Regions from separate parts of the Bradyrhizobium sp. 172 genome, predicted to be linked through region 1. Evidence: riboswitches for the same ligand, from Rfam matches in the RefSeq annotation. Region 1 holds a riboswitch; the other holds the start of a gene.
The links. Region 1 has a riboswitch for cobalamin ahead of IVB07_RS24930 (TonB-dependent receptor). Riboswitches for the same ligand answer to the same signal wherever they lie in the genome.
Positions count from the first base shown of each region.

Region 1 (7,057 bases):
AGCAGCTCACGCGTGCCGCGATTACTGCCATCAACGCGGCCGATCTCGTCCTGATCCCCCGCAAGGGGACGGCCAAGTCCGACCTCGCCGATCTCAGGCGGACGATCTGCGCCGATCTGCTCACCAGCGACACGACCCGCATTGCCGAGTTCGATCTGCCCGTGCGGGACGCCGCTGAAGCGGACTATCGCAAGGGCGTGGACGATTGGCATGATGCCGTGGCCGCCGTCTGGTCGCAGACGATCGGGGATCATCTCGAAGGAGAGGGCAAGGTCGCGCTGCTGATCTGGGGCGATCCCTCGCTTTATGATTCCTCGCTGCGCATTGCGCGGCGGCTCAATCCCTCGCCAAAGATCGAGGTCGTGCCCGGCATCACCTCGATCCAGGCGCTGTGTGCGGCGCATGCGTTGCCGCTCAACGACATCGGCGAGCCCTTTCTAGTTTCGACCGGACGCCGCTTGCGCGATGGCGGTTGGCCGGCAGGTGTCGATACCGTGGTGGTGATGCTCGACGGCGGCACGGCGTTCCAGTCGCTTGATCCGGCGGGCCTGCACATCTGGTGGGGGGCCTATCTCGGCATGCCCGATCAGATCGTGATGTCCGGCGCGCTGGCCGAGATCGGCCCGCGCATCGTCGCCGTGCGGCAAGAGGCGCGCGAACGGCACGGCTGGATCATGGACAGTTACATCCTCAAGCGCAGGCTGTGAGGCAAGCGAGGCAGCATGCTCCCCGAATGGGTCACCCAACAATGCCCCGATATCTCCGCAGTCCATCGCGGGGCGGCGGTGGCGCGGCAGGCGCAACTGACGAAACCGACCGGCGCGCTCGGCCGGCTCGAGCAGCTCGCGATCGAGCTTGCGGGCCTGCAAGCAACCGAGCAGCCGCGCGCGGCGCGGGTGCCGATCATCATCTTCGCCGGCGATCACGGCATCGTCGCGCAGGGCGTCTCGGCCTATCCGCAGGAAGTGACGATCGCGATGCTGGCGAACTTCGCCTCCGGCGGTGCCGCAATCTCGGTGCTGGCGCGTGAGCTGGGCTCCAGCCTGGAGGTCGTCGACGCCGGCACGCTGGCGCAGGAGGAGATGGCTGGAATCGTGACCGACAAGCCGCGCAGCGGTACGCGCGATTTCAGCGTCGAAGCTGCGCTCACCCCCACGGAGCTGGCATTTGCGTTCGAAGCCGGCCGACGTGCGGTGACGCGCGCACAGGCCGGGCAGCCCGATCTTCTGATCTTCGGCGAGATGGGCATCGGCAACACCACGACATCGGCGGCGATCGCGGCCGGCTTGCTCGGCGTGAGCGCCGCGGAGATCGCGGGCAGCGGTACCGGCATCGACGCGGCCGGCCGTGCGCACAAGGCGCGGGTGATCGACGCTGCAATCGCACGCCATGACATTGCGGGCGCTGCGCCCGAAAAGATCCTGTGCGCCGTCGGCGGTCTCGAGATCGCCGCCATCTGCGGTGCCGTTATCGCGGCTGCACAGCACCGCATCCCCGTGTTGATCGACGGCTTCATCGTGTCGGTCGCGGCGCTGGCGGCGGTGCGGCTCAACCCTTCGTGCCAGCTGTTCCTGCTGGCCTCGCACCAGTCGGCGGAGCAGGGGCATCGGCTGGTGCTCCGCGCGCTGAACGTGCAGCCGCTGATCAGCCTGGATCTCAGGCTCGGCGAAGGATCGGGCGCGGCCATCGCGCTGCCGCTTGTGCGGTCGGCCTGCGCGCTCCACAACGGCATGGCGACCTTTGCGCAGGCCAATGTGCCTGATCGTCCGGCCTGATCAAATCGTCCGCTGATTGACGGAGACGACGCGCCAGCCGGTCGCGAGCCGGTCAATCCTGGTCAGCGACAGCGGATCGATCACGAAGCGCAGGGCCGCTTGTGGCGTCAGGTCGAGCGCGATGCACAGCGCCGCCCGGATCGTGCCGGAATGCACGACGAGCGTTGCGGCCCCGGTGCCGATCTTCGACAAACCCAGGCGGACCCGCGCGACCTGTTCCTCAAAGCTTTCGCCGCCGGACGGCCGTCCGCGCGCCGGATCGCTCCAGAACCGTGCATAGGCCTCGCCACCGGTCGCGGCGAGTTCGTCATGCCGACGGCCGGTCCAGTCGCCAAAGTCTTGCTCGCTGAATTCGTCCAGCTGCAGCGGCTCGAGCCCCAGCGCGCGGGCCGTTTCGACGGTGCGCCGCGACGGGCTCGCATAGCTCGCGGCGTCCTGTGGCAGGCGCTGCCGCAGTGCCTCCAGCTGCGCCCGAGCGCCGAGATCGGCCGGTGCGTCGGCCGCATGGATCGTCCCCGCGACGCCATCGACGGGCGCGTGCCGTATCAGCCAGAGGAAGGTCTCGCCTCCCATGCTTATCTCCAAGGAAACTGGTCGTTGTGGCAATAACGCCGCAACTGGCACATTGACTCTGTCTGGATCGTAATCCTAGATGCTCGCGACGGTTTCCCCGAGAGGGGATGAAAAGGGAATGCGGTGCGGGGAGTTTGTCCCCAATGCCGTGGCTGCCCCCGCAACTGTAAGCGGCGAATCTTGCGTCACGAGCCACTGGGTATCTCGGTCCCGGGAAGGCGATGCAAGGTACTGACCCGCGAGCCAGGAGACCTGCCGTCAGCCGTGGTCACACGCGAAGATGTCGGTCGGGGAGTACAGACATTCGGCTTCATCGGAAGGCTGCAAGCCGGACGATGGGACCCTGGTTCGCGGTGACGTGCCACTGACGTCACTCCGAGGTCCAAGACCGTGTATTCCCTTCGTATCGTACGACCACGCCGTTTCCTACTGGCATCCGCCGCTCTCACATCTTTCGTCGCCATCGACATGCCAGCGGCCTTGGCGCAGCAGGCCCGCGAGCCACTGCCGCCCGTCGAGGTGTCGGCGCCACAATCCCGCAGGCAGTCCAGCCCGGCCGGACGGGACGCGCAGAGCTCACGCCGCGCAGCAGCGCGCCGGCCGGGGACTGCATCCGCAGTGCCCAAGCCCGTCGTGCCGACCACGGCGGCACAGACGCCGCTCAACACCAATGCCGTCGCCGAAAGCGCTTCGCGCCTCGGCCTGACCGTGCGAGAAACACCCGCGACCGTGGAGGTGATCTCGGCCGCAACCATGCGCGAGCAGGGCTACCGCACAGTCTCCGACGTCGCGCACGGAGCGGTGGGCGTCACAGCCGGCGACAATCCGGCCGAGCCTTCGGCTTTCTCCATGCGCGGCTTCACCAACAGCCAGATCAACACGCTCTACAACGGCATCAAGATCGGTCCGCAGAACATGACCTCGCGGATCATGGACACGGCCAATCTGGAGGCTGTCGAATTCCTGAAGGGTCCGGCATCACTGATGTCAGGCGAGGGCGCCGCCGGCGGCGCGATCAACTTCGTCACCAAGCAGCCGCACACCGGTCCGATCCGGAACGAGGCGGATTTCTCCTGGGACTCGCTGAACTCGTTCCGGGCGCATTACGGCTCGGGCGGCAGCACCAATGTGCAGGGGCTGGACTACCGCTTCGACGTCAGCCGTTCCTCGCTCAACGGCTTTGCCGACGACACCAACACCAAGACGCTCAATGTCTCCGGCCAGCTCAACTACCGCATCTCCGACAGCCTCAAGGTCTGGGGCGCGATCGAGTATCGGGAAGATCGCTCGAAAGCCTATTGGGGTGCGCCGCTGGTGCCGATTGCCTTCAGCGGCTCGCATGCGACGACGGGGATCGTTTCCGGCAATTACGTCTCGAACTACAACAAAACCGATCTCGGTGCCGTCACGATCGACGACCGCACCTTCAATACTAACTACAACGTCCTCGACAACAGGAACGTAGCGAAGGAGGTGTGGCTGCGCGGCGGTTTCGAGCTGAATCTGGCGCCCGACCTGACGCTGAAAAGTCAAGCCTATGCTTACGGAGCTGAGCGCACATGGTTCAACAATGAGATAGAGGCGTTCAATTCCGGGACCAACATGGTCGATCGTGAGCGCTTCTATGTCGCGCACAGCCAACGCTTGGTCGGCAACGTCACCGATTTGATCTGGGATGCGAATATCGCCGGCTTTGACAACCGTTTGGTCACGACGCTTTCCTCAAGCTACCTTGATTTCGTGAGGCCGGGCGCCGCAAATTTCCCCGGCGATTCCGTTCCGCTGGTCGATCCGCCTCGCGGCTATTACGGCCTGCTCACCATTCAGCAGCAGACCGCGCGCATCGACAATGAGGCGCTGTCGTTCGAGGACCGGTTGAAGTTGACACGGACCTTTGCGCTGGTCGGCGGCCTGCGCGTCGAGCATATCGGGCTCGACCGCAATTCGACCGACAAGTTCGGTCTGGAGAAGGCGAACTTCCCGTTCTCGCAATCCTGGGTCCCGACCACGGGCCGTATCGGCTACACCTGGGAAGCCGTACCGGGCCTGACCTTTTTCAGCCAATACGCCACCGGCGCAGACATCTCGGCCAACAACATCTTCCTGCTCAATCCGACCGATCCGCTGAACCTGACCACCGCGCGCACCTACGAGACCGGCGTCAAGCACCTGTTCTGGGACAACCGGGCGGAGTGGTCGTTCTCGGCCTACGACATCCTGCGCAAGAACGTCTATGCCGCGGCCGGCGGCATGCAGCTCAACCTTGCCGGACGGCAGGAATCGAAGGGCGTCGAGCTTGCCGCGTCCGTGCGTCCGATCGGTCCCCTGCGTCTCTGGGGCAACATCGCCTATGTCGATGCGCGCTACGCCGACTTTAATTTTGTCGGCGGCTCGTTCTCCGGCAACACGCCGCCGAACGTGCCGCGCGTCGTGGCGAATGCCGGAGCGTCGTATCGGTTCTTCACGCCGTGGCCCGTGGAAGTCGGCGTCACCGGCCGTCACGTCGGCGACCGCTACAACACCGATGCGAATGTCGTGACGATGAAGGCCTACACTGTCGCGGACGTCTATGCCTTCGTCGACATCCCGAAGACGGTGTTCAACGCGGTCGACCAGGCTCGCCTGACTTTCCGGGTGCGCAACATCGCCGACAAGCGCTATGCGATCTGGGGCGATCCGTTCTATCCCGACCAGATCCTCTTGGGTGCACCGCGCACCTATGAACTCTCGGCCGCATTCAAATGGTAGGATGCTGATCGATGATGCGCGCGATCGTCCTGCTGCATCGATGGCTCGGGATCGCGTTCTGCCTGCTGTTCGCGATGTGGTTCGCGACGGGAATCGTGATGCACTTCGTTCCGTTTCCGTCTCTGACGGAAGCGGAACGCTTCGCCGGGCTTGGGCCGCTGGATGGCGCCGAGACGAGGCAGCTTGCGGTCGCCGATGCCGTGGCCGCGAGCGGCATTGCTGATGCGACTCGCGTTCGCCTGATCCAGCGCAGTGACGGACCGGTCTATGTCGTCTCGGGGCCGTCGCGCGCGGGCGCAGTGCGTGCCTCCGACGGAGCCGGCGCCTCGGTCGCATCTTCCGACGTCGCGCTGGCCATCGCGCGAGACCACGCGCGCAGCCGCGGGCTGGATGCCGCGCGGGCCGCAATCCTTGCGCGCGCGGACTATGACCAATGGAGCGTGCCGAACGGCTTTGACCGCCACCGGCCCTTGTTTCGGGTTGCCCTGGGCGACGCCGCTGGAACGGAGGTCTATGTCTCCTCGCTCACCGGCGAGATCGTCCTGGATACGACGCGCAGCGAGCGGACCTGGAATCTCGTCGGCAGCGTGCTGCACTGGATCTATCCAACGATCCTGCGAAGCAATTGGTCGCTGTGGGATCGCGTGGTCTGGACCTTGTCGCTGCTGGCCCTGATCGCGGCCTTGCTGGGCGCTGTGCTCGGCCTTGCGCGGATCAAACCTCGAAGCGGTCTGATCGGCTCGCCCTGTCGCGGCTGGCATGCGCTGCATCATCTCATCGGCCTCGCGGCGATGGTGTTCGTGCTGACCTGGATTTTCAGCGGCTGGCTCTCCATGGATCACGGGCGGCTGTTCTCGCGTGGGCAATTGATCTCCGCTGAATCACGCGTGATGAACGCCTCACCGAACTGGACGACGGCTCCATCGTTCGATCGGCAGCCTGTATCGCCGTCGGCCCGTGAGATCGAATGGTTTGCCTTCAACGGCAATCTCTATCGGCGGGATCGGATCGCCCTTGCCGGTCAGACCTTGATCGAGGCAGGGGATGCGCCCCGCGATGGACCAACGAGATCTCTGGATGTGCACGAGGTCCAGGGGCTGACCGCGCGCCTCGCGGCCGGCTGCGGCGGTCCGTCTGTACTTGCCGAGGACGACAACTATCCCGCGCGGTCCACTGTCCCGGGCGCCCCGGTCTACCGCTCGTATTGCGGTGACCTCTGGTTCGACATCGACGGCGCCGACGGCAATTTGCTGCAAAGGCTGGATTCATCGCGGCGAGCTTATCGCTGGTTCTACGGCGCGCTGCATACGTTGGATTTTCCGGTTCTCGTCGCGCATCCGTTGCTGCGCGACGGCTTGGTCGTCGGGCTCTGCTCCCTTGGCTTTCTGTTCTCCATCACGGGCATCATCATCGGCTGGCGCCGCCTGCGTCCGTCCTTCGCGGCCTGAGAGCCGGAGCGGGCAAAACCACCGCTTACTGATCGTACAATAAAGAGAGGCTGAGCCGACTGCCATGCATAGCTCATAAGCAATCGCATGGTCCGTAGGGCCGGTCGATCGCCTGCAAATTAGACAGGCGTGCGGGGCGCGTGGATTGCGCTGCAGCGGATGTGGTGTTTCGTCCGGGAAAATTCGTGGTGCGCCGCACTTATGTCGCGTCGAACGATCCACACCGACGTGCTCTCCATGCGGGCAGGGCTGCACTAAAATGTGCCTCGCCGCGCCGCGCCGGTCGCGGGCTGGTCCAGTGCATTGCGACAACTCTGGCCCTATCCCGAGGCCATCGCTCTGTCCCACGCTCGCAAGCGGTGGCATGACAGGGGATGATGATGAGCGCTCTCGGTTTGCGATTGAACCTCGCGAAGGACGGGAACCACCCGGCGTCCGGTTCGAATGTCGTCCGCAGCTGACCCACACATGAGCACTGACGAAAATCACTGGGAAGTTGGCACCGATATCGGC
Region 1 covers NZ_CP064701.1:5,151,044-5,158,100, reverse strand. Annotated here, with positions in the region: gene cobF (precorrin-6A synthase (deacetylating)) at 1-707, shown strand, start outside; gene cobT (nicotinate-nucleotide--dimethylbenzimidazole phosphoribosyltransferase) at 723-1,775, shown strand; gene IVB07_RS24935 (histidine phosphatase family protein) at 1,776-2,348, opposite strand; cobalamin riboswitch at 2,421-2,623, shown strand; gene IVB07_RS24930 (TonB-dependent receptor) at 2,739-5,096, shown strand; gene IVB07_RS24925 (PepSY domain-containing protein) at 5,108-6,544, shown strand; partial or broken gene IVB07_RS24915 (hydantoinase/oxoprolinase family protein) at 7,013-7,057, shown strand, end outside.

Region 2 (7,057 bases), 1.9 Mb from region 1:
ACACGCTGGCTGGCTTGAGCTCTGGTATGAGCCGAACTTTGACCCGTGTACCCTCAGCCGCCGCGGCGCCGAGGCGCTTGTGCGAATGCGGCATCCGACCTGGGGCGTTGTTCCACCAGCGTATTTCATCCCGGAGGCTCACGATCCGCATTTTAGGGACTTGTCGCAGTTCGTGATCGACCGCGCGATCAAGGATTGGAAGTATCTTCTGGAGCAGCAAACTTCGACCGATCTCTCCATCAATCTCCCGGCAGCATTCCTGATTGACCCGCAGGCGGTACGCGATCTCTGTCAGCGCATGCCGTCGCACCCCGCTTTCGGCGGCTTGACGATCGAAATCGAGAGCGAGGAAGCGATCCAGAACCTAGATCTCCTGATCGAGGTCGCGCGTGAGGTTCGCTTTCACAACATTGGCCTTGCAATCGACAATATCGGCGCCAATTGGCCGCAGCTGATGGGGCTCGAAAAATTCCCGTTCATGAAATTAAAAGTGGACCGGCAGTACGTCGCCGGTTGCGGAAATGGGCCCCTGAAGCGAACGGTGTGCCGCCATATCGTCGATCTAGCCAAAGAGTACAGTGTGCGCACCGTCGCCGCAGGCGTGGAGAGCCACGCCGACCTGATCGCTGTGACCGAACTCGGCTTCGACCTTGCGCAGGGCCATCTGTTCGGAAAGGCCATGCCGCTGAAGCAATTTGCACACTCATCTTTCAGCCCTGTTCCACTTCGTCCAAAATAGTTGTATGAGGAGTGACTGAGCACAGCCAGGCAAAGCGTACCAGCGCTGGCCCGCGCGGCATGCCTACTCGGCACCAGGCATGCGGCTGACTGCAATTTAATCGGTCACTTTGCAAACCCAGTATCGCTCCTCCCGGCCGAACTTCATTTCCCTCCGAAGCGATGCCGAAGGTTATTGTAGCACAAAGCCCTTTTGGCAAGGCTCCAGCGAGTCAATCCGCGGAGTTAACGTTGCAGGCGTGAGCGCGGCTTGGACAAAATCTCCGGTCAGGGCGTGTGACCGGAGGTTTGCCGACATCCGGCGTAGACGTGCGTCGGCTCGCGGCTTTTACTCGCGCTGCCGGTTTCGGGAATCGTCGAGCGTCGCTTGGCCCCGCGCTGCCATGCCAGACAAACCGACGGAAACTCGCTGCAGTCGAGTCGCGACTGGCTATCGGAGTAGGGGCCCGAGGGCTCGCACGGCTTGATATTGAAGCGGCCCATGCTGTCGCAGATGCAACATGGTCTCAGACCCCGCACAGCACCATTGGGCAAATTGCCCATCATTGAGCGCGCCTGTCCTTGGCACGGCATTTGAAAGGGATCGCCAATGGCATCGCTCGCCTAAGGAGTCGGAAGGCATGGCTTACAAGATCGTCGCTTCGCAATGTACCGTTTGTGGGGCATGTGAGTTCGAGTGTCCCAACGCGGCGATCAGCCTCAAGCGCGACATTTACGTTATCGATGCAAAAAAGTGTACGGAGTGCGAGGGCCATTCCGACACGCCGCAATGCGCTGTGGTCTGTCCGGTGCCTGACACCTGTGTCCCGTCTAAGACAACATAACCAGCCCGCGTCCAGAAGGCTTCACCGCTCGATTTCGCGAACGAAGGACTAGATGTCGAGCTTGTGGAGGCCGCCGTCCGCGTGCGGCGTATCGAGGTCGATCAACATCGTTATGAGCTTAAGGCGCTGATCGACTCCGAGAAACGCTCGAAGGGCTCGGTCAGAGGAGACCGTCAAATTTGTTTCGAATAATGACAAGGCCGCCTCGATGCTCCAGGTCGTCGCGTTGAGGCTTATCGTCGTTGGCTGACGAGCCGAGGCGAGGTGGACGGGCGTCGAATATCCCAAGATCAGCTTGCAGGATATCTAAAGCTAGGTCACTTCGAAGCCGAAGAGACGGTCTCCACGCGCGACGAGATCGGTCCGGAGATCCTGAAGACGTACGAGAAGCTCGGCATCCGCTTGCCCACGGTCACCATGCACGAGTGCATGGAGCTAGGGTCGTAACAGGATCCCCGCCGCCCGCGCTCTCGCTGCTTACTCCAGTTTCGCAAGTTAGCGCGCATCCTGACGTCCGGAACTGTTCCTGCGATGCCGCGCAGGCCAACGTCCAGGCTGCACTACTCGCCAGCGGCGACGGAAACAACGAATGCGCGGCCAAAGTCGCTCAGCACGTAAATGCTTGGCACACCGAAGGAGATCATCTTGACCAACGCCACGGAGCGATCGAGCTCACGGCTCGTCGCGGGGTCCGCCGAACACAGGCAGTCCGGGCAGTCCGGCCTGATCATCCGTTTGATCCTGGAGCAACCCGGCCTTGACAATTCCTAAGAAGCCTCATGGCGCTGTGATCAAGCGGATGCCGGCCGAGGATGATCGCAAACGTCCTCGCGGGCGAGTTCGAGAAGCTGCTGACGGAAAAGACCGGATTGTCGCGATCACGCAGATGTCGAAGCGCCCACCGCGTTCGTTCTGCTCGCGTTGGCTCATCCGAGTACGCCAAGCGGGTGTTGACGGACGCATTCACAAGCGGAGGCTCCACAGATCTAGGCGTTTTTACCAGGCCGGGAGTAAGACCGTTGTGCCCTAGCTGGTACAGCTCGCAATCGCTTGGGCAATATCGCGGCGACACTTAGTAGGTTGACGGATCGATCCTCGTGCGCCTAATGCCAGTCGTCGTGGTCTTCGGATTCGTTTGATCCGGAGCTAAGAGGGAAGCCGGTGCAATGCCGGCGCTGCCCCCGCAACTGTAAGCGGCGAGCCGCTGTCCAACGAAGTCACTGAAGCCATGCGGCTTCGGGAAGGCCGGACAGCAGCGACGACCCGCGAGCCAGGAGACCTGCCTCGACAATATATCGTCCACGGGCGGGGTGTCCCGGTGTGCGCCAAGCAGCTGTCGCTCACGCGATATTCGCTGCATGCGTCCGCCATGGCCTTTGCCCCAATCATGGGGTCTGAGCTATGTCTTTTCTTTCGCTTCCCGTTGCCACACTGGGGACGTCACGCATCGGCCCACGACGCGAACTCAAAGTCGCGCTCGAGAGCTACTGGGCGGGAAACTCCAGCGAAGCCGAGCTCCTCGAGGCGGGGAGTGGACTTCGTGCCGCTAATTGGGCACGGCAGAAATCCCGCGGTGCGACCGTCATTCCTTCGAATGACTTCTCGTTTTACGACCATGTGCTCGATACCAGCCTAATGGTCGGCGCCATTCCCGACGTCTATGGCTGGACCGAAGGTCCTGTGTCGCTCAAGACCTACTTCACCATGGCGCGTGGCGCTCAGGACAGTGGTCACGCTCAGCACGGGCCTGGCGTAGCCGCACAGGAAATGACGAAGTGGTTCGATACCAACTACCACTACATGGTGCCGGAATTTCACCGGGATCAGATCTTTAAGTATTCCTCTCGAAAGCCGATCGAGGAATATGAGGAGGCAAAAAGCCTCGGCTACCAAACGCGCCCCGTCCTAGTTGGCCCAGTCACTTTCCTGAAGCTCGGCAAAAGCGCAAATCCCGCATTCAATCCGCTGTCGCTGCTCGATCGGCTCCTCCCAGTCTATGTCGATGTTCTCCGCGAACTATCCTCGCGCGGTGCTGAATGGGTTCAGCTGGACGAGCCATGCCTGGTGATGGACGTCGACGAAGCATCGCGGGCGGCTGTCCGCCGGGCCTATGCTCATTTCGCAAAGGTTGTGCCGGCCCTTAAAATAATGCTGGCCACATATTTCGGGGCTATCGGCGACAATCTTGAAACAACCTTGGCCTTGCCCGTTGCCGGGCTTCATGTGGATCTGGTTCGGGCACCTGACCAGTTGGACGCAATTGTCGCCACAACCCGTAGAGATCTCGTGGTCTCACTAGGCGTCGTTGATGGTCGGAACGTGTGGCGCTCCAATCTTCCGGCGCTGCTCGACCAACTTGCTCCTATGGTCCAAAAATTGGGCAGGCACCGTGTTCAGATTGCTCCTTCCTGCTCGCTGCTTCATGTTCCGATCGACATTGAGCTAGAGACCGATCTCGATCCCAATCTGAAGACATGGCTGGCGTTCTCAGTTCAGAAGATCAAGGAACTTTCGATATTGGGCAAAGCGCTGGCCGGCCATGCTGCCGAGGTGGCCGATGAACTTGCGCTTTCGGAGGGGGCAGCCGTCACCCGCGAAACATCGCCCGAGATCCACAATGCGAATGTCGCCGGACGAATCGCCGCGATCGACGATAGCATGCTTCGCCGTCGCAGTGCGTTCACCCAGCGTGCCGACGTCCAGCGCGTCGCGTTCGCATTGCCGATGTTTCCAACGACAACCATCGGATCCTTCCCGCAAACGGCCGATGTCCGGAATGCGCGCGCGGCTCATGCGCGGGGAACGTTGAATGACACGCAGTACGAGCAGCTTCTGAAAGCGGAGACAGCCCGTACCGTGAAGTGGCAGGAAGATATCGGCCTGGACGTGCTCGTACACGGTGAGTTCGAGCGCAATGACATGGTTCAATACTTTGCCGAGCAGCTGTTGGGCTTCGCTTTCACCAAGCATGGCTGGGTTCAGTCTTATGGCTCGCGGTACGTTCGTCCGCCTATCCTGTTCGGAGATGTCTCCCGGCCGAAGCCCATGACCGTCGAATGGTGGCGCTATGCGCAGTCTCTGACCAAAAAACCCGTCAAGGCTATGCTGACCGGACCGGTGACGATCCTGAACTGGTCGTTTGTCCGTGACGACATCTCGCGGCGCGAGACATGCCGACAGATCGCTCTCGCGATCCGAGATGAGGTCATCGACCTTGAGGCGGCTGGAGCGACCATGATCCAGATCGACGAGGCTGCGTTGCGGGAGGGATTGCCGCTACGCAAATCGCAGTGGAAGAACTATCTCGATTGGGCGGTGGACAGCTTCCGCCTTTGCTCCTCCCCGGTCGCCGACGGAACTCAGATCCATACTCACATGTGTTATTCCGAGTTCAACGAAATCATCGATGCGATCGCAGCAATGGATGCCGACGTCATTTCAATCGAGACGTCGCGTTCTAAGATGGAATTGCTCGAGGCCTTCAAGAGCTACAAATATCCCAATGAGATCGGGCCCGGCGTCTATGACATTCATTCACCGCGCATTCCCGCAGCGGCGGAAATCAAGCAGCTTATTGTGTTGGCGCGGCAGCGAGTTTCCGATCGGCAGCTCTGGATCAATCCCGACTGCGGACTGAAAACGCGAAGGTGGGAGGAGGTGCGTCCCGCGCTCGTCAATATGGTGGCCGCCGCACGCGAGTTGCGGGCCGAGCCATGATGGGCCGGAGCGTTTCGCCAACGCGTTTGTGAACAAGATGCACGCGCTTTGGGGGCTTACGATGTCCTTGGGAGCTTTCAAAGTTCCCAGCGCCGCGGAATGCGGGCGGGCGTCGGCGGAGGCGGTCGCATACAGCCGGCGACAAGCTCGATTCTCGACCCGACGGCCGACAGCATGCCGGCGAGGTCCGATCAGGTCCTATTGCGACGTCATTAACGCTCGACGCGAAGCACAGCCCGACTTTTTCATTTATCCATCGCGTGGATGCGTCTCATCACAACAATCTATTTTACGGTCCTTACGGAACGTCATACGAAATTCAGGCCCTGGCACGCTCTTCGGGAGAGGTAATCGAGCGTTGTTGGTTTTTGGGGACGTACCAAATGCTGCTGTGCGACGGCAAACTGCCGCTTGTGTTTCAGGGCACGGCAGCCAAACCGGCGCAGGATCCCATCTCGGTCAAGGCACTGCCGTCCCAACCGGACAGCGGGCGAGTGGTGGAAAAGTCGTGAAGTTTCCGACAGGAGCGGAAGGCAAACGGCTCCAGATTTCGCGCGGAGTGATATCCGTTTCTCCTTGTTTGACGGCGAATGCCCTCGCCGAAGATCGATCGGCGGTAAGTCCTCCCTGCCGACGAAAGCTGGTGCGATGCGTAAAGCAGCGTCGTTCCTGCGTGACTTTCGCCTGGCCTCCGGAGGAGGCCGGGCTTTTTTTGGTGCGCCAGGCATGGCGCGGACCGCCGTGACTGGCGCGATTCGACCGGAGTGGTGTCCGGTCGATGACTTGGAGGTCAGAGTCCTTTCCTGGGCACCATCAACTTCTTGATGTGCAGCAATTCGAGAAGTTATGCTCTTTCAGAGTGTTGCGCTGGCCCCGACTGTGTAACAATGGGGTGTAACATTGCTGTTCAGGGTTGTTCGGCCGATGCGCCGGGACGGGTCTTGCTTTCCTTCATTCGTGCGGCGCATTCCAGCGGACGTCCGCGCCAAGGCTGCGGGCATCGAGCTGGCTATTCCGCTCGGTGATGATTTCGTTTTTGTGACGCCTAGCGAGAGCGCTCAGGCCGTTCGATTTTCCCTCCGCACCCACAGAGCCCAGCGAAGCGAAGTCGCGCATGGAGTCGCCGCGGCCTATCTAGAGGGTGTTTGGCAGGCCGTCCGCAATGACGCTCCCGTGCATCCGACCCACCGCCAGGCAACGGCCTTGGCAGGCGAACTCCATCGCGTCTGGACGGACAGCGAGAGCCGCGCCCGGAGTGTCGCCATAGTTCATGCGCCGGGTGTCGGCTGGCTGGACGCCGGACACTGAGAGTCACGAGGAGCAGGAAGCTCACTGGGCGGCCGTAACGGAGATGTGGGAGAGGGTCGGCCAAAAAAATAGAGAAGCTGCTCGGGCCCATCGTGGACCGCGTCTTACTGACCAAGGGCATCCGCGGCGTGGACAGCGAATCGCGCGCTCTCTTGATGACCGGCTTTGGATGGCGCTGAGGGACGCGTTCGCAAGCCGGCACCGCAACGCTGGCCACGGCTATTCGTCCGACCCCAAGGCGGGCCTCTGGCGCCCGTGGAAGCGACCATGGACACCTGCCAAGCGCTTGATGCAACGTGGGCTCGATCCGGAGCGGGCATGGCAGTCGGCCTTCAACGGCCGTGGCCTGGTGGAATGCCGGGGCCAGCCACATGAACGACGCTTATCGCGCCGCCTTTTTCGTGCACCTCGGTCTGCCGTTCCTCATTGGACTGCACCGCCATCTCAATCGGGCTTGACTAACCGCGGTT
Region 2 covers NZ_CP064701.1:7,029,571-7,036,627, reverse strand. Annotated here, with positions in the region: gene IVB07_RS33405 (EAL domain-containing response regulator) at 1-739, shown strand, start outside; gene IVB07_RS33400 (4Fe-4S binding protein) at 1,359-1,562, shown strand; gene IVB07_RS33395 (hypothetical protein) at 2,123-2,293, opposite strand; cobalamin riboswitch at 2,665-2,864, shown strand; gene metE (5-methyltetrahydropteroyltriglutamate--homocysteine S-methyltransferase) at 2,964-5,279, shown strand; gene IVB07_RS40535 (hypothetical protein) at 5,663-5,791, shown strand; gene IVB07_RS33385 (hypothetical protein) at 6,231-6,395, opposite strand.
Region 2: another riboswitch for cobalamin. It lies ahead of metE (5-methyltetrahydropteroyltriglutamate--homocysteine S-methyltransferase); the one in region 1 lies ahead of IVB07_RS24930 (TonB-dependent receptor).